Regions from separate parts of the Pseudomonas sp. 9.2(2024) genome, predicted to be linked through region 1. Evidence: riboswitches for the same ligand, from Rfam matches in the RefSeq annotation. Region 1 holds a riboswitch; the other holds the start of a gene.

Region 1 (15,360 bases):
GGATTTGTGAGCATATCCGTTGCTGCGGTAACGGCTTCTTAGGGTTCCGCCCTTACGGCGGGTCACTTTTTCCAAACGCCGAAAAAGTAACCAAAAAGGCTGAGCCCCGGCGTACGGCACTTCGCTTAGGCTCAGTGTTCCCTCGCTACGGTGTCCATCAGGGGGCATCGCCTACGGTTTGCTTCGCTGCACCTCCTCTCGATGTATGCGGCTTCGCCGCACGGCGCTGCGCGCCTACCCCCTGATGGACACCTCCGCTCGGCCTGCCGAAGGGGCTAAAGATCAAAAGCTAGAGCCAGAGCCAGAGCTAGAGCAAAAGCCAGATCAAGAGCCCCCTCACCCTAGCCCTCTCCCGGAGGGAGAGGGAACTGACCGAGGTGCTTGCGGGAGCTACGCCGACGTGCAATACCGAGTCGACCTCAGGCTTTGAAAAGCACAAAAATCGGCTCCCTCTCCTCGGGGAGAGGGCTGGGGTGAGGGGTAAACCCACCAAAAAACCAAAGCCGAACACCCGCCCCTCACCACTCAACACGATGAGCGTTAGCTCGAGTACCGCTTTTGATCGCAGGGCCCGTCGGCAGGCTGAGTGGAGGGATTGATCCGGGGGTGGGAGCGTAGCGACCGTTTGGCGAAGCCAAACACATCGAGAGGAGGTGCAGCGAAGCAAACCGTAGGCGATGCCCCCGGATCAATCCCGGAGCGAAGGAACCACGAGCCTCAGCGAGGGGCCGTACGTCAGGGTTAGAGACCTTTTGGTTACTTTTGGGGCGTTTGCCAAAAGTGACCCGCCGTAAGGGCGGAACCCTAAGAGGCCGTTACCACAGCAACGGATCTGCCCACAAAATTGACTAAATTCCCCAACCCATGGTCTCCTACACAACTTGTTACGGGTGCCCTTCACAGGGTGAAACGGGAAACCGGTGAATCATGTGCTTTACTCTAAAGCCATGTCAGTCCGGTGCTGCCCCCGCAACGGTAAGCGAGCGAAGCGTCAGATCCACTGTGCCCACAGGCATGGGAAGGTGACGCTTGCAGGTCGGCCAGACGCCAACCCCTCGTGAGCCCGGAGACCGGCCCGCAACACACAGTGCGCGTCTTGCGTTACTGAACATAACAAACCCGCGGTGGGCGGGCGCTGTTCGAACCTCTGCGTGCCCGGCCGCAGGGGTTTTCATGCGCTCTATTCACCCGCTGACACTCCAGAGGGAAGCGCCATGTCGATCATCAGCAGCACCGGCAGCAATTCGGACAAGATCTCCAGCACCACCACCCTGAGCCAACGCCTGACCGCCGCCGTCTGCGCGTCGATTCTCGGTGCGTGCCTTGTGTATTTCGCCGGTTTCTCGCACATCGAAGCGGTACACAACGCCGCCCACGATACCCGCCACAGCGCCGCGTTCCCGTGCCACTGAGACCTGACGACATGATCAAGCGTATTGCGCAGACCGCAGGTTTCACCGGCCTTCTGGCCGCCCTGCTCCTGACGTTGCTGCAAAGCTTCTGGGTTTCGCCGCTGATTTTGCAGGCCGAAACCTTCGAGAAAGCCGAACCGGTTGCCGAAGTTCACGAACACGCCGCCGGCACCGCCGCCCACACCCACGATGCCGAAGCCTGGGAGCCGGAAGACGGCTGGCAGCGCGTGGTCTCCACCACCGGCGGCAATCTGGTGGTTGCCGTGGGTTTCGCCCTGATGCTGGCGGGCCTGTACACCCTGCGTGCGCCGACCAAGACTTCGCAAGGCCTGCTCTGGGGCCTGGCCGGTTACGCGACCTTCGTGCTCGCCCCGACCATGGGCCTGCCACCTGAGCTGCCGGGCACTGCCGCTGCGGATCTGGCCTCGCGGCAGATGTGGTGGATCGGCACTGCGGCCTCCACCGCTGTCGGCCTGGCCTTGATCGCGTTCAGCCGTAACTGGCTGATGAAGATCCTCGGCGTGGCGATCCTTGCCGTGCCGCACGTGATCGGCGCGCCGCAACCGGAAGTGCATTCGATGCTCGCCCCGGAAGCCCTCGAAGCCCAGTTCAAAATCGCTTCGCAGCTGACCAACGTCGCGTTCTGGCTGGCCCTGGGCCTGATCAGCGCCTGGTTGTTCCGCCGCAAAAGCGAAGGTCAGTACCACGCATGACCAATGACAGCGCAGCGCCGACCTTCGTGGTCGGCCTGGGCTGCCAGCGCGGCTGCCCGGCCAGCACGCTGCGTGCATTGCTTGATCAGGCGTTGCAGGCGCATCGAATTGATCTTGAGAAGGTCAAGGCGCTCGCCAGCATCGACCTCAAGCGCGATGAACCCGGTTTGCAGGAACTCGCCGCCCAACTGGCGCTGCCGTTGCTGTATTTCAGCAGCGAGGAACTGGCCAGTTATCAGCAACGTTTGAGTCACCATTCGCAGATCGCCTTCGAACGCACCGGTTGCTACGGCGTAGCGGAAAGTGCTGCTCTGGCGCTCGCCGAACAGTTGATCAGCGGCCCGGCAAAACTGCTGATTTCCCGGCAAAAGTACGCTCAGGCAACTCTGGCATTGGCCGGCGCGGCGTAAAATCCCGATAATCCCCGCTTTCGATCATGAGCATTCTTCATCTGAAAGGCTTGTGAAGCACCGCCCTGCCCCTTTTCTACAGGATCCAACGATGACCGTTTACTTCATCGGCGCCGGCCCCGGCGACCCGGAATTGATCACTGTCAAAGGCCAGCGGCTGATCCGCAGTTGCCCGGTGATCATCTACGCAGGTTCGCTGGTGCCGACGGCGGTGCTGGAAGGTCATTGCGCTGAAACCCTGGTCAACAGCGCCGAGCTGCACCTGGAACAGATCATCGACCTGATCAAGACCGCCCATGCCAAGGGCCAGGACGTGGCGCGGGTGCATTCGGGGGATCCGAGTCTGTATGGCGCCATTGGCGAGCAGATTCGTTATTTGCGCGAGCTGGATATTCCGTTCGAGATCATTCCCGGCGTGACCGCCACCGCCGCGTGCGCCGCGCTGTTGGGCGCCGAACTGACCCTGCCGGACATCTCGCAAAGCGTGATTCTGACCCGTTATGCCGACAAGACCGCGATGCCTGCCGGCGAAGAGCTCGGCAACCTGGCGCAGCACGGGGCGACCATGGCGATTCATCTGGGGGTCAATCATCTGGAGAAGATCATTGCCGAACTGCTGCCGCATTACGGCACGGATTGCCCGATCGCGGTGATTCACCGGGCGACGTGGCCGGATCAGGACTGGGTGACAGGGACGCTGGAAGATATTGCCGAGAAGGTGGCGGCGAAGGGGTTTCGGCGTACGGCGTTGATTCTGGTAGGGCGGGTGTTGGGTAGCGATCACTTTAGCGAGTCGTCGCTGTATCGCGCGGGGCATGCGCACCTGTACAGACCGTGAATGGGACGCGGAGCGTCCACGGCTGCATTCCCACGCAGAGCGTGGGAACGATCAATTGAATCTCACGCATAAAAAAACGGCGCTCACGGGGCGCCGTTTTTCATGCCGCAGCGAACACCTTAGTAGTAGGCGTTTTCTTTCTGCGTGTGGTCGGTCACGTCGCGAACGCCCTTGAGCTCCGGAATACGCTCGAGCAGGGTGCGCTCGATGCCTTCCTTCAGGGTCACGTCCGCCTGGCCGCAGCCCTGGCAACCGCCGCCGAACTGCAGCACGGCAATGCCGTCTTCAACGACGTCGATCAGGCTGACCTGACCGCCGTGGCTGGCCAGCCCCGGGTTGATTTCGGTTTGCAGGTAGTAGTTGATGCGCTCGTTGATCGGGCTGTCGGCGTTGACCATCGGGACTTTGGCGTTTGGCGCCTTGATGGTCAGCTGGCCGCCCATGCGGTCGGTGGCGTAGTCGACGACGGCATCATCGAGAAACGCTTCGCTAAACGAGTCGATGTAAGCGGTGAAGCTTTTCAGCCCCAGCGCCGTGTCTTCAGGTTTCTCTTCGCCCGGCTTGCAGTAGGCAATGCAGGTTTCGGCGTACTGGGTGCCAGGCTGGGTGATGAAAACGCGGATGCCGATGCCCGGGGTGTTCTGCTTGGAGAGCAGATCGGCCAGGTAATCATGGGCGGCGTCGGTAATGGTAATAGCGGTCATGGAGACTCCTCGCAGGCTTGAGGCGGAGTTTACGCCAATCGGCGCGCGGCACAAAGTCCTAGTATTTACGTAGGAATAGTTCGCAAATCGGCTAGGTGCCAGGTTCACCGTCAATCCGCGCTTTAAGCCATTGATAACTGCGTTTTTCCACCCATTCGTAGCTCAGCCACGAACCGATAGCGATGGCCAGCGCACAGACGACAAACATCAAATACGGGTTGATCCCGTAGCGTCGGGCCAGATAACCGCCGGCCGACAGCACCAGCACGTGCATCAGATACACCGAGTACGAACAGTCACCCAGCAGCTTGAGCAGCCTGTTGCGCTCGACATGCCGCTCCAGCGCCATACTGGCCATGACCAGCACCGCACTGGGCACGCCCCAGTTCAGCAATCGGGGTTCCGGCGGCAGGTGATAGATCGCCAGCAACGCCGCGCCGATCCCCAATAAGGGCAGCCAAAGCGCCGGCCCGATCCAGCCGCGACGGTAAAGCATGCCGATGCCGATCCCCAGCAGGAACTCATAAACGATGTCCGAGCGATAAAACTCGCTGACCCAGCCAAACCCGGTCCAGGCCTGACACACCGCAAACAGCAGCGCCGCAACCACCAGCAAACGTACTTGCAGCCGGAACAGCAGCGCCCAGGCGAACAGCACGTAGAACAGCATTTCGTAATTCAGGGTCCAGCCGACATTCAGGGTCGGATAGATCCCGTAGCCGCCGGGGTTTTCCGTCGGGATAAACAGCAACGACAGCAGCAAATGACTCCAGTCCACCGTCTGATCCGGCAGCAACGGCCGGGCGAACACCACCAGCAACGCCATGAGCACCGTGTAGAGCCAATACGCCGGGACAATACGGAACAGTCGATACAACAGAAACCGCGCCGGCGGCAGTGCCTTGCCTTCGGTGGACAGGAAAATCACCAGCCCGCTGATCACGAAAAAGATATCGACGCCCACGGCGCCCTTGTCGATGAACAGCTGCCCTATTGGCCCGCGCGCCTCGAAATCGAAGAAAATCTGCATGAAGTGATGGCAGACCACCGCCCACGCGGCGAGCGCTCGCAGGGCCTGCACTGAAATCAACATCGATGGCGCTCCCGATCCCGTACTTCACAGGATTGGGACAACCGCCATCGCTCAAACGATCAAAGATTCTCGTACCGGTTCATGTCCAGCACGCCCTCTTCCACCGGATCGGTTTCGTGGATGTACTGGCTCAGGTCATGGAAATAGAACCAGAACTGCGGATGGCTGCGGCGGATGCCCCAACGTTCGACGATTTTCTCGAACTGCGCCGCGTCCCTTGCACTTTCCATGGCGTCGACAAACGCCGGCACCTGATCCGCCGGGATGTTGAACATGAAATTCGGGTAGCTGCTGAGCACGCCCGGATAAATCGTCAGCGTGTCCAGCCCCGGCTGATAACGCAGGGATTCACCGAGCAGGAACGCCACGTTGCTGTGGGCGCGGTTGCGCAGCAGGCTGTAGACCTCGCGTTTGCCGCTGCGGGTTTCGACCCGCAGCATCGTCGCTTCCGGCAATTGATCGATCACTTTCAGGCCCGCTGCCGGGCGCGAGGTCAGGCGACTCAGCGCCTGCTCGGCGTTCTGCAGGGCCGGGTCGATGTTCGGGCGTGAGCAATAGGCATCTTCGCAGCGGTTGATCGGATCCGGACGCGCGTTGAGATCGCCGTAACGCGCCAGCAATTGCATGGCGAAATCGCGTTTCGGGTCTTTCTCGTCGAGTTTCAACGCAGTCGGCTTGTCGTCGTCGATGGCTTCGTAATCGAGCCACATCTTGAACTGGCCGCTGCTCTGGTACCAATCGTCGAGGTAACTCTCGCGGGAATCGGCAGGCATCAGGCGCAGGAAGTTCTGTTCTGCGCCGTTGCGGATCAGGTCGAAATACAGGCGCGTTTGCGCCTGATGGGAGACATTGCCGAACACATCGAAATTCACCGCCAGCTGGTAATAAGTGCGCTCCAGCAGCGGATAGTCGAACAGCCACATGGTCTGCGGCACTTCGCCGATCAAGCCTTTGGTCACCGAAGCGCTGTCGAAGTGGCGGAAGATGCTGAGCAAGGCGTTGTCGTTGCCGGCCCAGAGGGTCGACCAGCTCGGCGCCGGCAGGTCGGCGTAGCTGTCACGGCGCAGGGCTTCGTACTGGTTTCGCTTGTTGCGGTAGTTGTGCCACAGGCTCAGGACACTGCCGACATCGTCGTTCTGCCCCGGCATGGCCAGCAACGGCGTGGCCTGGCCGCGATAGTTCGGGTCGGTGATGTACAGGTCGTGTTCCGGTGCCTGGAACAGCGCCCAGAAGTTGTCGCGGATCACGTCGGTCGCGATCTGCCCACGGCACACCGGGCCGCGAATGAAGGTGCGCACGAAGTATTCGGCGTTATCGAGCATGAACTGATAACGCGCCTGCGCCGGGATCGCCTCGAAGGTCGCGAACGGGTTGGCCCGGCTCTGCGGCCCATAGCCCGGCAAGGCATTGACCTGCCAGTTGCCGTTGTAGAACAGGCTTTTGACCCGCGCCATCTTCGCCGCGCTCAGCGGATAAGTGATGTGGGTCTTGTGCACGATCACGCCCTGCACCGGCCACAGGCGGTAATACACCTGGGTGCCCGGATCGTCGTTCGGGCGGCGCGTGGCGATCAGATCGATCGGCTGGCCGGTCGGCGTGCGCGAACGCACCCACTGGAAGTAATGCCCCGGCTCGCCGTCCTTGAAATAGAGGTGCGCCAGGAACCAGTGCTCGTACAGCCAGCGCCCGACCAGACTTTCCCGTGCGCCGGGCTGGTTGAGCAGGTTTTCCCACTGGACGATCTGCATCGCTTCCCTGGTGCTCGGCGCCAGACCTTGCTCGTCGATAGGGGCGCCGGATGCCAGCCAGCGTTGCAGCGTCTGGTATTGCTGATCGGTCAGGCCGGTCACCGCCAGCGGCATGCCCTCTTTCGGATGGGCGCCGGCGTAGCCGTCAAACTCGGCAGGCATCGCGCACAGGTTCTCGCGGTTGAGGCCCAGCACGATGTCTTCCGGCAGTTTGGCGTTGGGTGTCAGCGGCGTTTTGTGTCCCAACTCCAGCATGCGTGCCATCAGAGCGGCCTGACTGCCTTGGGCGTCGAGTACCGAATAAAAGTCCTTTTGCTGCCAGGCGCGTTTGCCGAAGGCGTCGTAGAACAGCCGCGTGGTCGGTGCCGCCTGGGTGCGTTCGCCATCGTAGACCGGCATCTTGCTCGCGCCACGGGCCGCGCCTTCGCCGCTGCCCAGGTTCAACTGACAGGCAGAGTCGTAGCACGCATGGCAGGCCACGCACTTCTCGGTGAAGATCGGCTGGATGTCTCGGGTGTAGGAGATAGAAGAAGAAATAGCGGGACTCTGCGCCGCCGCGCCAAAGCTTAAAAACAGCAATGCAATGCTGATGACGCGGTACGACATGTCCCTGATCCTGATCCTGAAGAAAAACGCCGCGATTCTACCGTTATGACGCCCGTACCAACATGAGCGATATTCATGCAAAAGCTCGACATGCTCTAAAACCGCACAGGTTTGTTATGATCCCGGCCCTTCGTCATGGTCTTTTTCGAGTAGTCCCAATGTCCGATCGCAGCGTTCGCCTTCAAGATCTCAAGCAAGCTCTCAAAGAGCGCATCCTGATTCTCGACGGCGGCATGGGCACGATGATCCAGAGCTACAAGCTCGAAGAGCAGGATTATCGCGGCAAACGCTTCGCCGACTGGCCGAGCGACGTCAAGGGCAACAACGACCTGCTGGTCATTACCCGTCCTGACGTGATCGGCGGTATCGAGAAAGCCTACCTGGATGCCGGCGCCGACATCCTCGAGACCAACACCTTCAACGCCACCCGCATTTCCATGGCTGACTACGGCATGGAAGAACTGGCCTACGAACTCAACGTAGAAGGCGCACGACTGGCGCGCAAGGTCGCTGACGCCAAGACCGCCGAGAACCCGGACAAGCCGCGTTTCGTCGCCGGCGTGCTCGGCCCGACCAGCCGCACCTGCTCGCTGTCGCCGGACGTCAACAACCCGGGCTATCGCAACGTCACCTTCGATGAGCTGGTGGAAAACTACACCGAGGCCACCAAAGGCCTGATCGAGGGCGGCGCCGACCTGATCCTGATCGAAACCATCTTCGACACCCTCAACGCCAAAGCCGCGATCTTCGCCGTGCAAGGCGTGTTCGAAGAACTGGGCTTCGAGTTGCCGATCATGATCTCCGGCACCATCACCGACGCCTCCGGCCGGACCCTGTCGGGCCAGACCACCGAAGCGTTCTGGAACTCCGTGGCCCACGCCAAGCCGATTTCGGTGGGCCTGAACTGCGCCCTCGGCGCCCGCGAACTGCGTCCGTACCTGGAAGAGCTGTCGGACAAGGCCAGCACCCACGTTTCGGCGCACCCGAACGCCGGCCTGCCGAACGAATTCGGCGAGTACGACGAGCTGCCGGTGGACACCGCCAAAGTCATCGAAGAATTCGCCCAGAGCGGTTTCCTCAACATTGTCGGCGGTTGCTGCGGCACCACGCCGGGCCATATCGAAGCCATCGCCAAAGCTGTCGCCGGTTACGCGCCACGGCAGATTCCGGACATTCCCAAGGCCTGCCGCCTGTCGGGTCTGGAACCGTTCACCATTGATCGCAGCTCATTGTTCGTCAACGTCGGCGAGCGGACCAACATCACCGGTTCCGCAAAATTCGCCCGCCTGATCCGTGAAGACAACTACACCGAAGCCCTGGAAGTCGCCCTGCAACAGGTCGAGGCCGGCGCCCAGGTGATCGACATCAACATGGACGAGGGGATGCTCGATTCGAAGAAGGCCATGGTGACCTTCCTCAATCTGATTGCCGGCGAGCCGGACATCTCCCGCGTACCGATCATGATCGACTCCTCGAAGTGGGAAGTGATCGAAGCCGGCCTCAAGTGCATTCAGGGCAAGGGCATCGTCAACTCGATCAGCATGAAAGAAGGCGTCGAGCAGTTCATCCACCACGCCAAACTGTGCAAGCGCTACGGCGCCGCCGTGGTGGTGATGGCGTTCGACGAAGCCGGCCAGGCCGATACCGAAGCGCGCAAGAAAGAAATCTGCAAACGCTCCTACGACATTCTGGTCAACGAAGTCGGCTTCCCGCCGGAAGACATCATCTTCGACCCGAACATCTTCGCCGTAGCCACCGGCATCGAAGAACACAACAACTACGCTGTGGACTTCATCAACGCCTGTGCCTACATCCGCGACGAGCTGCCGTACGCCCTGAGCTCCGGCGGTGTGTCCAACGTGTCGTTCTCGTTCCGTGGCAACAACCCGGTGCGCGAGGCGATTCACTCGGTATTCCTGCTGTACGCGATCCGCGCCGGTCTGACGATGGGCATCGTCAACGCCGGTCAGCTGGAGATCTACGACCAGATCCCGCAGGAACTGCGCGACGCCGTTGAAGACGTGATCCTCAACCGCACGCCGGAAGGCACCGACGCCCTCCTCGCCATCGCCGACAAGTACAAGGGCGACGGCAGCGTCAAGGAAGCCGAGACCGAAGAATGGCGCAGCTGGGACGTCAACAAACGTCTGGAGCATGCGCTGGTCAAGGGCATCACCACCCACATCGTCGAAGACACCGAAGAATCCCGTCAGTCGTTCGCGCGCCCGATCGAAGTGATCGAAGGCCCGCTGATGTCCGGCATGAACATCGTCGGCGACCTGTTCGGGGCCGGCAAAATGTTCCTGCCACAGGTGGTGAAATCCGCCCGTGTGATGAAACAGGCCGTGGCCCACTTGATCCCGTTCATCGAACTGGAAAAAGGCGACAAGCCGGAAGCCAAGGGCAAGATCCTGATGGCCACCGTGAAAGGCGACGTGCACGACATCGGCAAGAACATCGTCGGCGTGGTGCTGGGTTGCAACGGCTATGACATCGTCGACCTCGGCGTGATGGTCCCGGCCGAGAAAATCCTGCAGGTGGCCAAGGAGCAGAAATGCGACATCATCGGCCTGTCCGGCCTGATCACTCCTTCGCTGGATGAAATGGTCCACGTAGCCCGCGAGATGCAGCGCCAGGACTTCCACCTGCCGCTGATGATCGGCGGCGCGACCACCTCCAAGGCGCACACGGCGGTGAAGATCGAGCCGAAGTACAGCAACGACGCGGTGGTCTACGTGACCGACGCCTCCCGCGCCGTGGGCGTGGCGACACAGCTGCTGTCCAAGGAACTGAAAGCCGGTTTCGTCCAGAAGACCCGCGAAGAGTACATCGACGTCCGCGAACGCACCGCCAACCGCAGCGCCCGTACCGAACGCCTGAGCTACGCCGCCGCGATCGCGAAAAAACCGCAGTTCGACTGGGCCACCTACACCCCGGTCAAGCCGACTTTCACCGGCACCCGCGTGCTGGACAACATCGACCTCAACGTACTGGCCGAATACATCGACTGGACGCCGTTCTTCATCTCCTGGGATCTGGCCGGCAAGTTCCCGCGCATCCTCGAAGACGAAGTGGTAGGCGAAGCAGCGACCTCGCTGTACAAGGACGCCCGCGAGATGTTGACCAAGCTGATCGACGAGAAGCTGATCAGTGCCCGTGCAGTGTTCGGTTTCTGGCCGGCCAATCAGGTGCACGACGACGATATCGAGCTGTACGGCGATGACGGCAAGCCTATGGCCCGTCTGCATCACCTGCGTCAGCAAATCATCAAGACCGACGGCAAACCGAACTTCTCCCTGGCCGACTTCGTCGCGCCGAAGGACAGCGAAGTGACCGACTATGTCGGTGGTTTCATCACCACCGCCGGCATCGGCGCCGAAGAAGTGGCCAAGGCTTATCAGGACGCTGGCGACGACTACAACTCGATCATGGTCAAGGCCCTGGCCGACCGTCTGGCCGAAGCCTGCGCCGAGTGGCTGCACCAGCAGGTGCGTAAAGAGCACTGGGGCTACGCCAAGGATGAAGTCCTCGACAACGAGGCGCTGATCAAAGAGCAGTATTCCGGCATCCGCCCTGCCCCTGGCTACCCGGCGTGCCCGGATCACACCGAGAAGGCCACGCTGTTTGCCCTGCTCGACCCTGAGGCCCAGGAAATGCGCGCCGGTCGCAGCGGCGTGTTCCTCACCGAGCACTACGCGATGTTCCCGGCGGCAGCGGTCAGCGGCTGGTACTTCGCCCATCCGCAGGCGCAGTATTTTGCCGTGGGCAAAATCGACAAGGATCAGGTGCAGAGCTACACCTCGCGCAAAGGCCAGGAACTGAGCCTGACCGAACGCTGGCTGGCGCCGAACCTCGGCTACGACAACTGATTGACGCAATAGAGCCCCTGTCTCGGATGCACTGAGACAGGGGCTCGACTCCGTGACGCTCGGGTTACCCGACTTCCTCCCCAGGTTCGGACTCGCTGCCGGACCAGCCAACAAACTGATCGAATTCGGTATCGGTAAGCCAAAAATCGAGCGTCTCCCGCTTGATACCCAAAACCTGCTCACCACCCACTCTGTCGAGATGAGCCCTGAGTCGAATCAGACTGTCCGTCATCAAGGAACGCCAGTTGGGCGACATTCGCGTACCCGCCAGCAAAACGTCGTGGTTTCCGTCAAACGCCCTTGGCGGAATCTCTCTTATCGGGTTGTCTTCCAGGTTCAGCGAAAGCAGGCGCTCAGCCTGCAACACACCTTCCGGCCACTCGCGCAAGTCATTGCCATTCAAATGAAGGACTTCCAGTGTTGCGCTAACAGGCCCGTTGAACTGCCTCATATGATTGAAGCTCAACTCCAGCCAGCGCAACGCCGGTAATTGCTCGGCCGTGACTCCATTGAAAACCGTCAGACGGTTGTAGTTCAGCTTCAGCCATTTGAGCCGCGGCATGGGACCCAATGCGTCGACAAGAGCCGGGAAATCGTTGAACCGGTTACCGATGAGCCCCAGTTCTTCCAGTCGCTCCATGCCAGCAATGACCGACGGCACTGCACTCAGCTCGTTGAGACCAAGATCCACCCAGCGTATCCGGGAAAAAGCCTGAAGAAACTCTTGAACGTCTGCTCCGCTCAAACCGAGCCCCCTCAGGCTAAGCCCTTCCACGTGTGCAAACTCTGGAGACAGTCGAGGCAGTGTTCCCAATCTGGAGATATTGGCCAGATCCAGCGTTCGATCGCTACGCGCCGCCGCCCCCAGCAGCCCCTTCCTCCAGCACTCCATGATTCTGAGCGAGGCCTCCCGGCGACCCTGTGACGTCGACCAGTGCCCTCCAAAAAGTGTGTTTCCTGATCGACGCGTAAAGATCCAGCCATTGAGCTGGCGTGTCATTGACTCCAATCTCTGATTCCAGTCTTCGATCCGCGCATTAACCTGTTCGACGCTTGCGTCCTGCAATAAACCCTCGACCACTTCCTCGGCCTTTTCTTCGGTCAGGGATGGATGCACCCTGCGCAAACGCCGGGTAAACGCCGGAACATGATCCGTGAATGGTATTGGCGCGGGTATACGCATCAACCGGCCAGCCACCAGAGTGCCGTTCTCTAGCGGCCGACTGTCCTGCTCGGGCACATCTTCGAGCATGAATTGCGCCAGCGACCCCTGCGGCAGATCCAGCGCCAGTTCGCATCGCTGCTGCGCGACCCGCAACTGCAAGCGTGCGTCATCGGTCAGTGGCGTCCCTGTCAGATTCATGTTCAGCACCCACTCATCGCGGGCCAGGGCCTGCCGTGGAATGTCGGAAATCAACGTATTACTCAGGTCCAGCCATCTCAGGTTGCGCAGATTGTCAGCGCCGAGCGGCCATTCCTGAAGACGCGTCCCCTTCAAATCGAGCAATTCGAGACGCCACATCCCGGTGACATCCAGGCGACTCACGGGATTGTCGGAAAGGTCCAGCTCAAGCAGCCGTGCAGAGCACTCCCGAGGGATCGGGTTGGTGACCAGGTGGTTGCCACTGAGGTCGAGGAATTCAAGTTCGGGAAAATTGCGCAGGAATCCGCGCATCTGTCCGAGGGTGGCGTGGGGCGCTTGAAGTCGCATCACCGTGACATGGGAGAAGTCCGCCGAGAAACCGGGCAATGCTTCATCAGTGGCCAGATCCAGGTGGCGCAACGTCGGGTTTTCTTCGGCGAATGGCCTTTTTCGCCAGCACCTTTTGAGGCGGGTCGCGATCCGGTCTTTTTGCGCCCGGTTCGGTCCGGTATTGGCCCAATGGTCCAGGGTTTGTTCAAGTTCCAGCCATTGATGCCTCAGATCCTCCAGCAATTGAAGAATGTGCGCATCGCTTTTGCCTGTCCGAATCATCTTCAGGAGCACGCCGTTGGCCCTGGAAATGCTCAGATCCGGATAAAGGCTGAGCAATCTCACGACCAGCGAAGCGTTCAGACCGGAGAGCCCGACCGCTCCTTCGCCGCTTGCGTGGTAACCCACCAGATGCTCTCTGATCCGCTGCGGTGGCTTGAACTTGAGTGTCCTGCGGCCGTGCAGCGCTAGCATCGTGGCCGTATCGCCGGCATGCTCCATAGCGTAAGCAGTGATGGCTCGCTGAAGATCACTCCCGCGGGCGGCTTCAGACAAGCCGAGGGCCTTTCGAAAGGGCTCGGGCAGCAGGCGCAAGACCGAAGCGTAAAAACCGTTTCCCGAGACCGGCAGCTCATTGAGCGCGACACCATGTTCATTGAATGCCTGATAGACCGGCCCCTTCTTGACCACGCTGCCTCGCACAGTCGCGGTTTCGCGACCGATGGAATCGATCTGTCTGCCATCGACGCGGCCCTCACGGATATCGAGCTGCATATCAGCGGACCACCCAGGCAACTTGCTCAAAGTGTGCAGGGCAAGACGACGTGTGTCAGCCGACATCATGTGCTCCATGTGCAGCCCGGCAAGCGCGCGAACCAGTCGACCGCGCCGCGCATACCATCGCGCCTCCTCCAGCATTGCGTCCGGCATACGCCCGGTGCTGTACAAAATCGCCATGTCGTCAGCGTTGACGTGGCGAAGAATCTCTTGCGCCGCGGCGTCGCTGAGTCCGGCGTAAGCGCGCTGCAACCTGTCAACCATGGGATCCGCGATGGCACTGCCCTGGTACAGGCTTTCGAACAGCGTCGAACGATTCGTCCGGGCGTAATCGGCCAGCAGATCCCGAAAAGCCTGAGGTCGCCATACCCGGTCACCCGCCTCCTTGTCACCGAATAACGCGGATATCTCGGACTCATCGAGGGCAGACAGGATTCTGGCGGGTAACTCACCATTGAGCACATGGCTGCAGCTCAGCCGGATCGGTGGTTTATTCGCCACCTCCTCCATTGGATGTTCCGAACCATAACGGGTGGAAGGCCCGGTAAAGTCGGGGGTGTCATAGACCTTCAAAGTGCGCCCGACAGGCCAGCCCGGCAGTTCGATGATCAAGGGCAAGGCGTGTAAATAGCGATGATCGATGTCCAGATCGCCTGCCAATTGCTCGATGACTTGCACAACACCACGATCAGTATCGAACAGTCGCAAGGCATCCATGAGTTCCGGAGGCGGCGAAAGATTATCCATGTGCATCTTGCGTAACGCGTTGTCGCTGACCCCGCTGATCTCACCGATCGTGAGAAGTTGTTCGTCTGTATACGCTTCAGTGATGTGTCCGATGCGCCGCAACAAGGTCTGCCGACTCCATTTCAGCGGGTTCTCGAGCGTATGGCGCCACGCTCCCGCCGCGTTGTGAGTCAGGACAGGCTGGTACGCATGCGGATTGTCGGGGTGCCTGATACACCAGCGCCCCAGCGCCCGGTCATACACCTGCTCATAGGTCTTGCCCTCGATCCGAATGAAGTGTCTGCCCTGTATCTCGTAACGCCCCAACGCATCGGGCCGGACACCTGGATCGAAGCGGACCGTGCTTTCATATCCTCCGAGATCGGACTTTCTCAATCGCGCATGGCCATCAGGACGCGTGACGGGATGCAGATCCTCGATAACCGGGGCAGCATCGACCGGCTTCAGTCGGGCCGCCCCCTTTGCCACGCCTCCCATCAAAGCGATCAACGCCAGATTGCTTGCAATATCCACCAGATGCGCGGTGGCAGCCTGTCGATCCCCTTCGCTCCCCTCGATCACGCCCTCGATGGACTCTTCCAGAAGCTGGCAAGCCATGACCCCCATCATCACTTCGCCCAGCACGGGCACAAGCATCGAAACCGTGTTCAACACGAGCATGCCGCTGTTCAGCAATTTCGCGAACAGCGCCTTGCGAGCATTTGCATCGACATCCTCCACGGGCACGGCGTAACTGCGTGCATCTTCAAG
Region 2 (15,360 bases), 1.5 Mb from region 1:
GCAAATGGCTTCGGTGTCGGCGCAACCTACCGCTTCTGATGCTGCACGGCGAGGCTAACCCCTCGCCATAAAAAAGCCCCGCTCTCTTCACAGAGGCGGGGCTTTTTGATGGGCGTCGATCAGGGTTTCAGCGGCTGGGAGGCAATGGCTTTCTCGATGGCTGCGAGAAATTCCGGATCATCCGGTTTGGTCAGGCTGGAGAAGTTGGCAATCACCTTGCCCTGGCGGTCGATGACGTATTTGTAGAAATTCCACTTCGGTGCGCTGCTCTGTTTAGCCAGCACCTGGAACAGGTGAGTCGCATCGTCACCCCGGACCTTCTGTGGCTCGGTCATGGTAAACGTCACGCCGTAGTTGGCGTAGCAGACCTTGGCGGTCTCGGCGCTGTCCTTGGACTCCTGCTTGAAGTCATTGGAGGGCACGCCGAGCATTTCCAGGCCCTGGGCCTTGTAGCGCTGATTGAGCGCTTCGAGCCCCTCGAACTGCGGAGCAAAACCACAGAAGCTGGCCGTGTTGATCACCACCAGCGGTTTGTCGGCGTAACGCTGACACAGGTCGATGGATTCCTTGGCCCGCAACTTGGGCAACGAACCTTGCAACAGATCCGGACAGTCCGCGGCCTGGGCCAGTCCGGTCAACGCCATCAGCAACGCGGGAACAGCACACCAGCGCTTGAGCATGTCGGGCATCCTTGAGCAATCGTCAGACCTCGACGTTACTCGCCCTCCCGCCGATCTAGCAAGCACCCATGCCCAACTGCATCAGCGCCAGCCCGCCCTGATGCCAGCCCCACCACACCAGCGCGAGCAATGCGGCGCCGAGTGCGGTGACGACGATCTGCGGCCAGAAACGGTTCATGCAGCGCTCGCACGCGGTTGCAGGCGCTCGACCGGACGCTCGCGCACCGGCCAGTTCAGCGCTGCCGCCAACAGGCTCAAAAGAATCGCTACTTGCCAGATCAAGTCATAACTCCCGGTCCGGTCATACACCACCCCGCCCAGCCAGCCACCGAGGAACGACCCCAACTGATGGAACAGGAACACGATACCGCCGAGCATGGACAGGTTTCGCACGCCAAACAAGGTTGCCACCGTACCGTTGGTCAACGGCACCGTCGACAGCCACAGGAAGCCCATGGCCATGCCGAACAGATAGGCCGAGGTCGTCGTCACCGGCAGCCACAGGAACAGCACGATCACCACGGCGCGCAGCAGATAAAGTCCGGTCAGCAGACGCGGTTTAGACATGCGCCCACCGAGCCAACCGGCGGTGTAAGTACCGAAGATGTTGAACAGACCGATCAACGCCAGCACGGTGGTGCCGACACTCGCCGGCAGATGCTGATCGACCAGATACGCAGGCAAGTGCACGCCGATGAACACCACCTGAAATCCGCAGACGAAGAAGCCGAACGCAAGCAGCCAGAACCCGGAGTGCGAACACGCCTCGCGCAAGGCTTCGGACAGGGTTTGTTCATGGCCGAGCACCGGCAGCGGCTTGTCCTTGAGCATGCTCACCAGCGGCACGATCAGCGCCACCAGCAAGCCCAGCACCAGCAACGCCGCCGACCAGCCGAGCCAGCCAATCAGCCCGAGGGTGCCCGGCAGCATGGCGAACTGGCCGAAAGAACCGGCAGCACTGGCAATACCCATGCCCATGCTGCGTTTTTCCGGCGGCACAGCGCGGCCGACCACGCCGAGGATGACCGAGAACGAGGTGCCGGACAGACCGATGCCGATCAGCAAACCGGCGCTCAGGGACAGACCCAACGCCGTTTCCGACAGCCCCATAAACACCAGGCCCAAGGCGTAGAGCACACCGCCGATCAGCACCACTTTTGCCGCGCCGAAGCGGTCGGCCAGTGCGCCGGTGAACGGTTGCGCCAGGCCCCAGATCAGATTCTGCAAGGCGATGGCAAAGGCGAACACTTCACGGCCCCAGCCGAACTGGGCACTCATCGGCGACAGAAACAGCCCGAAACCGTGCCGCACGCCCAACGACAACGCCAGAATCAGCGCACTCCCCAGCAACACCCAACCGCACGTACGCCACATCGAACTCATTGTTATTCTCCAGTCGCGGGTATATACCCGCTTAGATTCGGAAAAAACCGGCCCTCAGGCCAGTTCATCCAATAGCCGCAGCAAGGTTTCACGCTTCTCGGCACCCAGTCGGTCGATCAACCGCTGTTGCGCCGCTTCCCAGGCCGGCAGGGCTGCTGCCAGGCGTTGCGCACCGGTTTCGGTGAGCCGGACGATGCGGTTGCGCATGTCCTCGCCCTCGGCCAGCGCCACCAGGCCCTCGCCTTCCAGCACCCGCAAATTGCGCCCGAGGGTGCTGCGATCCAGGCCCATCGCTTCGGCCAGTTCGGAAATGCTCGGCTGATCCAGCCGCTGCAGGTTGCACAGCAAAGAATACTGGGCAACGTTGATCCCGAAGCCGTCGAGAGCGCCGTCGTAATGCCTGCTGACGCCACGCGCGGCGCGTCGCAGGTTGGTGCACAAACACTGAGATGGAAGCATGATGCGTGTATATACCCGCGACTGTGTTAAATCAAGTTACAGATCAAAGTTACTTATCAAAACAAGGCCAGCCCGACCAGCACTGACATCTCCAGCAATTCCAGCAACGCACCGGCCGTATCACCGGTGGTCCCGCCCAGTCGCCGCACCATCAAATGCCGTAGCCAGATGAACACGGCAACCGCCAGCAGCAGCGCCACGACGGCGTTGATCCCAGCGATCACCACGCATACCGCAGCGCTCACCGCCAGCACCTGCCAACCCGTCTTGCGTGGCAGATGATCGGCCAGCGGCTGCCCCAACCCGCCAGCCCGCACATAAGTCGTGGTGAGAAACAGCCCGAGCAACGCCGCTCGGCCGATCAGCGGCACGATGATCAATGCCATGCCCTGCTGTTGTTCGATCAAGGCCAGCAACGCAGCGTACTTGAGCAACAACACCAACACCAGCGTCACCACCGCGATCGGCCCACTGCGCGGATCCTTCATGATCGTCAGCGTACGCTCACGATCACCGAAACCGCCGAGCCACGCATCGGCGCTGTCCGCCAGGCCATCAAGGTGCAACGCGCCGCTGAGCAGCACCCACACCGTCAGCAACAGCGCCGCGTGCAACAGCAATGGCGCGCCGGCCAATGCGATATTCAGCGCCCAGAGAATCACGCCGAACAGCAAGCCCACCAGCGGATAAAACAACAGTGACCGGCCGAGCTGTTCCGGCGCCGGCATGCCCGGCAGACGAATCGGCAGGCTGCTGAGAAATTGCAGGGCGATCCACAGGGGCAACATGTCAGAGCACTTCCCTGAGCGAACCGTCTGCTTCGACGATCAGCGAAAACAGCGCGCCGTGAGCGACTTCGACATTCAGCAGTTGCTCACGGGGCAAACCACGGGCCCGCGCCAGCAACAGACGCATGACGCCGCCGTGGCTGACCAACAACACCCGCTCGCCCGCGTGTGCCGCATGCAGTCGCATCACCGCCGCCAGCACCCGCGCAGAAAAATCGCTGACCGGCTCCCCCTGCGGCGGGGTAAAACCATAGGGATCAGCCCAGAACAAACCCAGCGCCTCGGCATCGGTTTCCATCAGCGCCGCCGCGCTCTGCCCTTCCCAGGCACCGAAATGCAGCTCCTGCAGATTCTTGTCCAGAGATACCGGCAGATCCCGCTGCGCGCTCAACTCTTCGGCAAACCGCGCGCAACGCTGCAACGGCGAACTGACCAGCCGATCCCACGGCCCCTGCCCGTTCACCGCCTCGCGCATCTGCGCCCAGCCTTTTTCGGTCAATGCATCGTCGAGGCTGCCGCGCAGGCCGCCGCCGAGTTCGGTTTCACCGTGGCGCAGCAGGTCCAGACGCAAGGTCATGCCGGGCGATCCGCCACTGCGGCTTCGGCGAAGGTCGCCATCTGCCCGTGCAGGTCACAGGCCAGACGCAGCAACGGCACCGCCAGCGCCGCGCCACTGCCCTCGCCCAGACGCAGACCCAGTTCAAGCAGCGGCTCCGCGCCAAGGGTTTCCAGCACATGGCGATGGCCCGGCTCGGCACCGCGGTGACCGAACAGCAGCCACTCACGGCAAGCCGGATTCAGACGCACCGCCACCAGCGCGGCGACCGTGCAGATAAAACCGTCCACCAAAACCGCCACACCTTCCTGCGCACAGGCCAGATACGCGCCGACCAAAGCCGCAATCTCGAAGCCGCCGAGATTGAACAGAGTCTGCAGTGCATCACCGCGCCGTGCCGCATGCAGCGCCAGCGCGCGCTCGATCACCTGCGCCTTGTGGCTGACGCCTTCGGCATTCAACCCCGTGCCGGGGCCGGTCAGGTGTGCCACCGGGCAATCGAGCAAGGCACACGCCAGCGCACTGGCGGCCGTGGTGTTGCCGATGCCCATTTCACCGCCGATGAACAATTGCGCGCCCGCAGCCTTCGCGCGCAGCACGCTGTCGCGACCGCCCTGCAAGGCGAGTTCGCCCTGGGCCTGAGTCATCGCCGCGCCCTTGGCGAAATTCGCCGTGCCCGGGCCGATGTTCAGGTGACGCACGCCCGACAAGTTCAACGACGGGTTCACAGTGCCCAGATCCACTACTTCCAGCTGCGCGCCGAGTTGCCGCGCCAGCACGCTGATCGCCGCGCCGCCGCTGACAAAGTTCAGCAGCATCTGCCCGGTGACTTCCTGAGGAAACGCGGAAACCCCTTCGGCGACAACGCCATGGTCGCCGGCAAAAATCGCGATCCAGACCTGATCGAGTGTCGGTTTGACCTGGCCCTGCAATCCCGCCAGTTGCACCGCCACCGATTCAAGCTGACCGAGCGAGCCGGCGGGTTTGGTCAATTGCTGCTGACGCGCCGCCGCGTTTTCAACGGCGTCCGTATCCACCGATTTGCACGGGTTCAGCCACCAGGCTTGGGTCATAACGCAGGTCCTTTCAGAGTCAGAGGCAGGCCGGCGACCGTCAGGACGACTCGCTGACAACGCTCGGCCAGAGCTTGATGCAGCCAACCGGCTTCATCGACGTAGCGGCGAGTCAATTCGCCCAGCGGCACGACACCCATTCCGGTCTCGTTGCTGACAAAAATGATTTCACCCGGCAGCGACACCAGGCATTCGAGCAGGGCTTCGCGTTCGGCGGCGAGACGTGCGGCGTCTTCGAGCATCAGCAGATTGGTCAGCCACAGCGTCAGGCAATCCACCAGCAGGCAGCGCTCGGGGCCAGCGTTTTCGCGCAGCACACGGGCCAGTTCCAACGGTTCTTCGATCAACGCCCATTCGACGGGACGACGCGCACGATGATGGGCGACGCGTTCATTCATTTCGCCATCCAGCGGCTGGCTGGTGGCGATGTAAGTGACGGCCAGTGCGCTGTCAGTGGCGAGTTTTTCGGCCAGGCGACTTTTGCCGGAGCGGGCGCCGCCGAGGATCAACTGGAGCATGGGGAGATTCCACAGAGTTCACGTAACAGCCCGGTATCCAGGTGCTTCTCCACCAGATCCGCCAGCCGCTCGATATCGCGTTCACGCAAGCCGTGGTAATCCACCTCCTGCACATCGTTCAGACCGGCCCAACGCAACAGCGCGGCACTGGCCGCCGGCGATTCGAACAGGCCATGCAGGTAGGTGCCGAAAATCTGCCCGTCGAGACTTTGCGCGCCATCGCAGCGACCGTCGTCCAGATGCACGGCAGCCTTTTCCAGCGCCGCTCCCGTGGTCACGCCGGCATGAATTTCATAACCGCTGACCTCTGCATCTTCCAGCGCCAGACGCCCGCGCACATTGCGCAACTGCTTCTCGGCTTCGAGCTGCGTTTCAAACGCCAGCAGCCCCAGACCGGCGCTGGAGCCCGGCGCGCCTTCCAGGCCCAGCGGATCGTGCACCTGCTCGCCGAGCATTTGCAGACCGCCGCAGATCCCCAGCAATTTGCCGCCGTAACGCAGGTGACGGCGGATAGCCGATTCCCAGCCATTGGCGCGCAGGTACGCCAGGTCACTGCGCACGCTTTTCGAGCCTGGGAGAATGATCAGATCGGCCGGCGGAATCGCCTGCCCCGGCCCGATGAATTGCAGATCCACCTGTGGATGCAGACGCAGCGGATCGAAATCGGTGTGGTTGCTGATGCGCGGCAGCACCGGCACCACCACTTTCAGGACTTGCTCGACCTTGTCGGTCTGGCGCTGGTCGATGCCGTCCTCGGCTTCCAGATGCAGGTCCATCACGTACGGCAGCACGCCCACCACCGGTTTGCCGGTGCGCTGTTCCAGCCAGTCGAGGCCCGGTTGCAGCAAGGCGATGTCGCCGCGAAAACGGTTGATGATGAAGCCTTTGACCCGCGCCTGTTCGCTCGGCGACAGCAGTTCCAGCGTGCCCACCAGATGGGCAAACACCCCGCCACGATTGATATCGGCGATCAGCAGCACCGGACAATCCACCGCTTCGGCGAAGCCCATGTTGGCGATGTCGCCGGCACGCAGATTGATCTCGGCTGGCGAGCCCGCACCTTCGACCATCACCAGCGGATAGGCGGCGCTCAAGCGCTCGTGGGAAGCGAGCACGGCCTGCATGGCGATGGCTTTGTAGTCGTGATAGGCGACGGCGTTCATGCTGGTGACCGCGCGGCCGTGGATGATGACCTGGGCGCCGGTGTCGCTGTTGGGCTTGAGCAGCACCGGATTCATGTCGGTGTGCGGTTCGAGAAACGCCGCCTGGGCCTGCACCGCTTGCGCGCGACCGATCTCGCCGCCGTCGGCAGTCACCGCGCTGTTGAGCGCCATGTTCTGCGGCTTGAACGGCACCACGGCAACGCCCTGGCGGGTGGCCCAGCGGCAGAGCGCCGTCACCAGCGTGCTTTTGCCGGCGTCGGAGGTGGTGCCCTGCACCATTAATGTGGTCATGCTGGTTTTTCCATGGAGCAATGCTTGGCGAATGCTTGCAGTGCTTGCTCAAGGCGCGCCTCGTCGGCGGCATCGGCGGGCAGCCCGAAACGCAGGCTGCTGTTGTGCGCGAACAGGCGCAGAAGAATGCCGCGGCGGGCCATGAATTCGTGCAGCGCGGCGGCCTGTTCGGTGATCAGCCACTGAAACAGTGCGCAGCCGCCCTGCGGTTTGAAGCCGTGCCGCTCAAGCAGCGCAGCCAATCGTTCGCTGGCCTCGTCGCTGCGGATGCGCTGGCGGGTATGGCCTTCGGTGTCGCGCAGACAAGCCTGCCCCAGCACCCGGGTCGGCCCGCTGACGGCCCAGGGCCCGACCTGTTCGGCCAGCAACCGGAGCAACTTGCGCTCGGCCAGCACGAAGCCCAGCCGCACACCGGCCAGACCGAAAAACTTGCCGAACGAGCGCAACACGATCAATCCCACTTGATGCGAATGCGGGGCGAGACTCAGCTGCGGCGTGTTGTCCATGAACGCTTCGTCGACCACCAGCCAGCCGCCGCGCTGGGCCAGCCGCGCATGCCAGTCGAGCAGGCGCGCCGGGGTCAGATTCAGGCCCGTGGGATTGTTTGGATTGACCACCACCAGCACGTCGAGGCTGTCGAGAAAGAAGTCGACTTCCTGCTCCAGCACCTCACGCACGATATAGCCGCTGCGCCGCCAGGCTTCAGCATGCTCGGCATAACACGGCGACAGCACGCCGACCTTGCCGGCCCGACGCAATCGCGGCAACAACTGAATGGCCATCTGCGAACCGGCCACCGGCAACACCTGACTGGCGCCGTAGTAATCGCAGGCGGCCTGCTCCAGACCGTCATCGTTTTCCGGCAAGCGCGCCCACGCCCGAAGCGGAATATCCGGGACCGGAAACGGCCATGGCGCCAGACCCGTGGACAGGTCGAGCCAGTCTTCTTCCGCGATGCCGTATTCGAGCGCCGCCCTGCGCAACCGGCCACCGTGCTCAAGCATAGAATTCAGCCCCCACGCAGAGAATCAGCAGCCATAACCATACCCCGCGCTGGACCAATTGCCAGCCGCGATCAATGGAATCGGCATCCGCCGGCACGCCCTCGCCCAGTTGCGGACGCTCGTGCAGCTCGCCGTGGTAAATCGCCGGACCGCCCAGCTCGACGCCCAAGGCACCCGCCCCGGCGGCCATCACCGGGCCGGCGTTCGGGCTGTCCCATTTCGGCGCCTGAGTGCGCCAGCATTTCAACGCGAGTCGGGTTTTGCCCAGCAGCGCGTAAGTCAACGCCACCAGCCGCGCAGGAATGTAGTTGAGGACGTCATCGATTTTTGCCGCCGCCCAGCCGAAACGCTCGAAGCGTTCGTTGCGATAGCCCCACATCGCGTCGAGCGTATTGCTCAGACGATAGAGCACCACGCCCGGCGCACCGGCCACGGCAAACCAGAACAGCGCAGCGAACACCGCATCGCTGCCGTTCTCCAGTACCGATTCGGTGGCGGCGCGGGCGACGGCGGTACTGTCCAGCTCATCGGTCTGACGGCTGACCAGATAACCCACGCGCTTGCGCGCCTCTTCCAGATCATCGGCGCGCAAAGCCTTGGCCACCGGCTCGACGTGCTCACCCAGGCTGCGCATGCCGAGGGCGCAATACAGCGCAAGAATCTCGACGATCCAGCCCACGTAAGGCGCCCATGAAAACGCCGTAGCCAGCAGGGTCAGCGGCAACACCGCGATCACCCACGCGGTAACGCCATGGCTGCGCCAACCACGACCAGCGCTATTGAAACGTTGCTCGATGCGCCCGGCGAAATTGCCGAACGTCACCAGCGGATGCCAGCGTTTCGGTTCACCCAGCAGCGCATCCAGCGCAACCGCGGCGACACTCAACAACGCCACACTCATTGACTCACTCCCCAAAAATTTTCATACAGCAGCTCATTGAGCGGACGCGCCTGCGCCCACCCTTCGAGTACCAGCATCGGCGCCGGATAGAATTCCTTGACCGGCCCCAGGCAAAGCACCGCCAGCGGCTTGGCCCCGGCCGGCAGTTTCAGCAGATCGGCCAGCGCCTGTGGCTCGAACAGCGACACCCAGCCCATGCCCAGGCCTTCGGCACGCGCGGCGAGCCAGAGATTCTGGATTGCGCAGGACAACGACGCCATGTCCATTTCCGGCAGCGTGCGACGACCGAAAATATGCCGCTCGCGATCGTCCATCAACGCCGCGACCAACACTTCGGCGCAGTCGTTGATGCCTTCGACCTTGAGCTTCATGAATTCGTCACTGCGCTCGCCGAGGGCTTCGGCGGTGCGCACGCGCTCCTCTTCAACAAGGTTCTGGATCTGGCCACGTAGCGCGCGGTCGCTGATACGGATGAAGCGCCACGGCTGCATCAGGCCGACACTCGGCGCCTGATGCGCGGCTTCAAGCAAACGGCGCAACAGTTCAGGCTCGACCGTGCCGCCGCTGAAGTGGCGCATGTCGCGGCGTTCGGCGATGGCGCGGTAGACCGCTTCGCGCTCGGCGTCAGTGAAGGCGTTGTCGGTCATGGCACCAACAGTGCGGCAATCGCCGACGGATTCGACGGGAAGTAAAAATGCACGTACGACGCGGTCATCCGTCCTTGCCGATACACCGCTTCGGCACCGCGCCCGCCGTTGGGGCTGTGGCCACGGGCAATCGGCGTCAGTTCGGTGGTGGTCAGGGAATGGTGATAGGTGTGGCCGCGCAGCAGGCCTTCCGGCAGGTCGACCTCTTGCAGCGCCAGTGCGGCGAGGCGCTTTTGCATCACGGCGTCGCCACTCAACAAGCCGACCAAATCAGCGCGGGTGCCTTCGACATCGGTCAGCGAGTCGAGCAGGTAGAGCATGCCGCCACATTCGGCAAGCAGCGGTTTGCCAGCGGCGTGATGCGCGCGGATCGCTTCGAGCATGTCGGCGTTCTGCGACAAGGCAACGTGGTGCAATTCCGGATATCCGCCGGGCAGGTACAAGCTGTCGGCATCGGGCAATTGCGTATCGCGGATCGGCGAGAAGAAACTCAACTCGGCACCCATCGCCCGCAGCAGATCGAGACTGGCGCCGTAGGTAAAAGCGAAGGCTTCGTCGCGGGCGACGGCAATTCGCACACCTTCAAGCAGTTTTTCAGTCTCAATAACTTCTGGCGCGGCGAATTCCACTGCCGGTGGCAGCGCTACCTCGCAAGTGCCGGCCAGCGCTTCGGCGGCGGCGTCGAGGCGCACATCGAGGTCATTCAGTTCGCTGGCCTGCACCAGACCGAGATGGCGGCTTGGCAATTCGATCCCGGTTTCCCGGGACAATGCGCCGTACCAGCGCAGGCCTTCGGTGAGGCTGCCTTCGAGCAATTGCGCATGACGCACGGTGCCGACGCGGTTGGCCAGCACGCCAGCAAACGGCAGGTCCGGCTGATAGCGCGCCAGACCCAAGGCCAGTGCGCCGAAGGTCTGAGCCATGGCCGTGCCGTCAATCACACCGAGTACCGGCACGCCGAAATGCCGGGCCAGGTCGGCGCTCGACGGTGTGCCATCGAACAGGCCCATCACGCCTTCGATCAGAATCAGATCGGCTTCAGCGGCGGCTTCCCACAACAGGCGACGACTCTCCTGCTCGCCGACCATCCACATGTCCAGTTGATAGACCGGCGCACCGCTGGCGCGCTCAAGGATCATCGGGTCGAGAAAGTCCGGGCCGCATTTGAACACGCGGACCTTGCGCCCCTGATTGCGATGCAGACGGGCCAGCGCGGCGGTGACGGTGGTCTTGCCCTGGCCGGAGGCCGGTGCGGCGATCAGTACCGCCGGGCAGTGACGTGGTTGATTCAAAGTTCGACGCCTTTCTGCGCTTTGATGCCGGCCTGGAAGGCGTGCTTGATCATGCCCATTTCGGTGACGGTGTCGCCCATCTCGAGCATTTCCGGCTTGGCAGCGCGGCCGGTGACGATCACGTGCTGCATCGGCGGACGCGCTTGCAGATCGCTGAGCACCTGATCCAGATCGAGGTAACCGTGCTTGAGGGCGATGTTCAGTTCATCGAGCACCACCAGACCGATCGACGGATCACGCAGCAGTTCGCGGGAGACTTCCCAGGCCGCTTCGGCGGCGGCGATGTCGCGCTGGCGGTCCTGGGTTTCCCAGGTGAAGCCCTCGCCCATCACATGAAAACGCACTTGCTCGGGGAAGCGGCGGAAGAACAGTTCTTCGCCGGTGCTGTTGCGCCCCTTGATGAACTGCACCACGCCGCACTGCATGCCGTGGCCCATGGCGCGCGCGAGCATGCCGAATGCCGAGCTGCTTTTGCCTTTGCCGTTGCCGGTCAGCACCAGCACCAGACCGCATTCGTCTGGCGAATTGGCGATGCGCTCGTCGATCACGGCTTTTTTGCGCTGCATGCGCGCCAGGTGGCGCTCGTCGCGTTCGGGGGAATCAGTCATGGGGGAGCTCTCCGTTGAGGCTGGATAACGGCGGGCAGGCACAAGAATAGACGGCAACAAGCCTGGCATCGCCCACCGTGATGCCGCTGGATGGATCAGGCCGGTCTCCGGGCTCATGAGCGGCGTTGGCCTAGCTGCGCGCCTTCCCGCTTTTACGCAGTGGCATCAAACGCAGCTTTTACTCATTTACCGTTGCGGGGGCAGCGCCGGGATCGTGAGGGTTCATCGCTTGAAGACCCGCCTCACCGGCTTCCCTGTTTCACTCTGTCGACATGCGCCACAGAGCACCTGAAACAAGCCGCGAAGGTTAGAGGGTTGGGGGTGGAGCGTCAATTGAAGAGGGGCTTGTGCGGCGAATAACTGCCGCCGATCAATTAACTGACGCCAATCTTGTGCCACACTGCCAGCAGTGATATCAAAGAGCCATGCTTTTTGACTGCAGAGAGCACATCACAATAACAAGGGAGAGCACCATGCAAGGCATGATCATCAGCAATCCGCGGCTGGAATTCCTGCGCCCGGTGCTGGAACGCTGGTTTGACTGTATCGACCGCTACAACGCCGTGCGCGGCGACAACGACACGCCTTATTGGCACGACGAAAAAGCCAACCTCGGCCTGCTTTCGGCCGCTGCCTGGATGGCCGAACTGGTCACCCTGCGCGACACCGCCACCCGCAAACAAAACGAAGAAGGCGAGCGCAATGCTCGCGCCGACCTGTTTATCGCTGGCGCCGAAGATCGCGCCTTCATTCAGGCCACCCAACGCTGGCCGCGCGTCACCAGTCTGAATCTGACCCAGGCCCTGGCGGATATCACCAGCGACGCCAAGCGCATCAGCTACGCCAGCGACCTGAAACTCGGCTGCCTGTTCGTGGCCCCGCAAAAAGCCCAGCACAGCGCCAGCCCGGAAGAGTTGCAGGACATGGTCGACGACCTGCAAAAGGAACACACCTGCGCCGTCGCCTGGTACTTTCCTTACGCCTACCGCAAATTGCGCAGCGAAGCCGGCAACTATCACCCCGGCATTGCCGTGCTGTTCAAGGAAGCCCACGGCTGAGGGTTGAACCATCGGGCTTGTGCGCTTCTCTATGTTTAGGAATGCATTCATAGGGAAGATCAGCAATGCGCAAGCCCCAGTTCGTTTTCGTCATCATGATCGCCGGAGGGCTCGCCGCCTGTGGTGAATCCTCCAGCCTGCAAGTCTCCGACGGCACCGGTCCGTCACCGAAACTGCCCGAACCGAACAAGACCCTGATCCCGACGGTGAACATCGCCCCGGCCATTGGCTGGCCGGCCGGCGCGAAGCCGACGGCAGCGGCAGGCACTCAGGTGGCGGCTTTCGCCGAAAATCTCGATCATCCGCGCTGGCTCTACGTACTGCCGAACGGCGATGTACTCGTGGCAGAAACCAACGCCCCGCCAAAACCGGACGACAGCAAGGGCATTCGTGGCTGGGTGATGAAAAAAGTCATGGGGCGTGCCGGTGCCGGCGTGCCCAGTCCGAACCGCATCACCCTGCTGCGCGATGCCGATCATGACGGCGTGGCCGAGACCCGCACGGTGTTCCTGCAGAACCTCAACTCGCCGTTCGGCATGACCCTGGTCGGCAACGATCTGTACGTGGCAGATACCGATCGCCTGCTGCGCTTCAACTACGAGCCCGGCGCGACCGAAATCAAGAGCCAGCCAATCAAGGTCGTCGACCTGCCGGGCGGGACGCTCAACCATCACTGGACCAAAAACGTCATCGCCAGCAAAGACGGCAGCAAGCTGTACGTCACCGTCGGCTCGAACAGCAACGTCGGCGAAAACGGCCTCGATCAGGAAGAAGGCCGCGCGGCGATCTGGGAAGTGGATCGCGCCACCGGCAACCACCGGATTTTCGCTTCGGGCATCCGCAATCCCAACGGCCTGGCCTGGGAGCCGCAAACCGGCGCACTGTGGACCGCCGTGAACGAGCGCGACGAAATCGGCAGCGACCTGGTGCCGGACTACATCACGTCGGTCAAGGACGGTGGCTTCTATGGCTGGCCGTTCAGCTACTACGGCCAGCACATCGACGTGCGCGTGGAACCACAGCGGCCGGACATGGTGGCCAAGGCCATCGCTCCCGACTACGCCGTTGGCCCGCACACTGCATCACTGGGCCTGACCTTCGCCGAAGGCAATCGCTTGCCGGCTCAGTTCAAGGAAGGCGCATTCATCGGCCAGCACGGCTCGTGGAACCGCAAGCCGCATAGCGGTTACAAGGTGATCTTTGTGCCGTTTGCCGCCGGCAAGCCGAGCGGAACGCCAGTGGACGTGCTGACAGGTTTCCTCGACAAGGACGAGAACGCTTTGGGTCGCCCGGTCGGCGTAGTGATCGACCAACAAGGTGGATTGCTGGTAGCCGATGACGTGGGTAACAAGGTGTGGCGGGTGTCAGCGACCCGCTAGTGTGTTGCCGGCATAAAAAACCCGTGGGAGCCATTCAGCTCCCACGGGTTTTTATGTATCTGGGTTACGGGTTATGCGCCAGATGCTCTGGCTGCAAAACGCGCTTGGCGCTCAGATAGGCTTTCTGCCAATACGCCTTCGACAGGCTGTCCAGCTTAACCGTGCCGCCGGTGGCCGGCGCATGAACGAAGCGCCCTTCCCCGACGTAGATCCCCGCATGGCTGACCTGTGAGCCGCCATTGGTGGCGAAGAAAATCAGGTCGCCAGTCTGCAGCCCTTCCTTGCCGACATTCGGCGCCTGCATGACGATCATCTCGCGGGTAGAACGCGGCAGGCTGATGCCTGCGGCATCGCGGTAGACAAAGCCGATCAGGCCGCTGCAATCAAACCCGGAGTCCGGTGTATTGCCACCCCAACGATAAGGTGTGCCCACCAGCCCGAGCGCGCGGAACAGCACGTCTTCGGCAGCGGGTGAAAAGGTCTGAGAGGATCCGAACACGATCGGAGCACGAACCACCGGCGCAGGTGGCGGAGTGCGGCTGGCGCAGCCGCTGAGCAGCGCTGCGAAGAACATCAAGGCAAAGCGGGCCGACATCGTCATATGCAGAACATCCTGATCTGGCTGAGGCTTTGACTGCCGATTCGACAGAAAACAAAACCGCCTGCGTTGGGACGCAGGCGGTTTGCCATCAATATAGAACAGGATTCTAGCGGCTACGCGGCAAACTTCAAGTAAGACTTTAACTTCACCTTGTAAAGTTTAAGTCTATTGCCTCGGAAGGGCCGCTTTGTCGCCACGAGCGTGGCGACAATCGAGTGATTACTTGCGAGCGGTAACCACGGTTGGAGCGTTCGCCAAAGCGCGTTTGGCTTCGATGAAGGTCTTGCTCCAGTAGCTGTCGCCCAGGCTGTCGATGCGAACACCGCCGCTGCGACGAGAGCTGGAATGGATGAACTGGTTGTCGCCCAGGTAGATCCCGGCGTGGCTTACACGACCGCGACGACCATTGGTGGCGAAGAACAGCAGGTCGCCCGGCTCGAGGTTGCTGCGCGAAACCAGCGGCGCATCAACGTTGATCATTTCGCGGGTGGAGCGCGGCAGGTTCATGCCGGCTTCTTCGCGGAACAGGTAGCCGATGAAACCGCTGCAATCGAAACCGGCTTCAGAGGTACCGCCGAAACGGTAACGGGTACCGATCAGGGACATGCCGCGTTCGAGGATGCTGTCGGCCAGAACCGGAAGCTGGTAAGGCTTCTTGCCGTTGAAGTCGGCCAGTTCTTTTTCGGTGTCCAGCTCTTCCTGGTAAATAACGGAAGACTGGGCGGTGGCAGAATTTTTAGCCTGTTGTTGCTGCTCTTGATTAACAGGTGAATGAGCAGCGCAACCGAACAACAGGGTGACGAGTGCGAGAGGCACGAGGGGTGCGAAGCGCTTTAGCATGGGCACGACCGTGGCTGATAGTTGTAAAGAAGCCGAGACTATGCCCGCTATCAGCCTCATTTGCAAATTCAATCGATCTTTTTGTGACTTCCCGGTTTCTCGTTAACATCTAAGCGCTT

The links. A riboswitch is a leader RNA that binds a small molecule or an ion and turns the genes downstream of it on or off. The one in region 1 is predicted to bind cobalamin.
Region 2: it holds a riboswitch for cobalamin, as region 1 does, so the genes downstream of both, cobO (cob(I)yrinic acid a,c-diamide adenosyltransferase) here and ABFB52_RS16180 (CbtB domain-containing protein) in region 1, are expected to answer to the same signal.

The regions. Positions count from the first base shown of each region.
Region 1 is NZ_CP155585.1:3,618,283-3,633,642, forward strand. Features, by position in the region: cobalamin riboswitch at 872-1,094, shown strand; gene ABFB52_RS16180 (CbtB domain-containing protein) at 1,215-1,412, shown strand; gene ABFB52_RS16185 (CbtA family protein) at 1,424-2,125, shown strand; gene ABFB52_RS16190 (cobalamin biosynthesis protein) at 2,122-2,535, shown strand; gene cobM (precorrin-4 C(11)-methyltransferase) at 2,627-3,373, shown strand; gene nfuA (Fe-S biogenesis protein NfuA) at 3,493-4,077, opposite strand; gene ABFB52_RS16205 (acyltransferase) at 4,169-5,170, opposite strand; gene ABFB52_RS16210 (fatty acid cis/trans isomerase) at 5,230-7,524, opposite strand; gene metH (methionine synthase) at 7,683-11,393, shown strand; gene ABFB52_RS16220 (leucine-rich repeat domain-containing protein) at 11,458-15,360, opposite strand, start outside.
Region 2 is NZ_CP155585.1:2,085,237-2,100,596, reverse strand. Features, by position in the region: gene ABFB52_RS09490 (outer membrane protein transport protein) at 1-39, shown strand, start outside; gene ABFB52_RS09485 (glutathione peroxidase) at 120-680, opposite strand; gene ABFB52_RS09480 (hypothetical protein) at 736-858, opposite strand; gene ABFB52_RS09475 (MFS transporter) at 855-2,063, opposite strand; gene ABFB52_RS09470 (MarR family transcriptional regulator) at 2,118-2,522, opposite strand; gene ABFB52_RS09465 (adenosylcobinamide-GDP ribazoletransferase) at 2,579-3,310, opposite strand; gene cobC (alpha-ribazole phosphatase family protein) at 3,312-3,887, opposite strand; gene cobT (nicotinate-nucleotide--dimethylbenzimidazole phosphoribosyltransferase) at 3,884-4,939, opposite strand; gene cobU (bifunctional adenosylcobinamide kinase/adenosylcobinamide-phosphate guanylyltransferase) at 4,936-5,457, opposite strand; gene ABFB52_RS09445 (cobyric acid synthase) at 5,445-6,911, opposite strand; gene cobD (threonine-phosphate decarboxylase CobD) at 6,908-7,915, opposite strand; gene cbiB (adenosylcobinamide-phosphate synthase CbiB) at 7,908-8,816, opposite strand; gene bluB (5,6-dimethylbenzimidazole synthase) at 8,813-9,463, opposite strand; gene ABFB52_RS09425 (cobyrinate a,c-diamide synthase) at 9,460-10,755, opposite strand; gene cobO (cob(I)yrinic acid a,c-diamide adenosyltransferase) at 10,752-11,363, opposite strand; cobalamin riboswitch at 11,444-11,670, opposite strand; gene ABFB52_RS09415 (hypothetical protein) at 11,837-12,421, shown strand; gene ABFB52_RS09410 (sorbosone dehydrogenase family protein) at 12,487-13,800, shown strand; gene ABFB52_RS09405 (C40 family peptidase) at 13,865-14,401, opposite strand; gene ABFB52_RS09400 (NlpC/P60 family protein) at 14,621-15,241, opposite strand.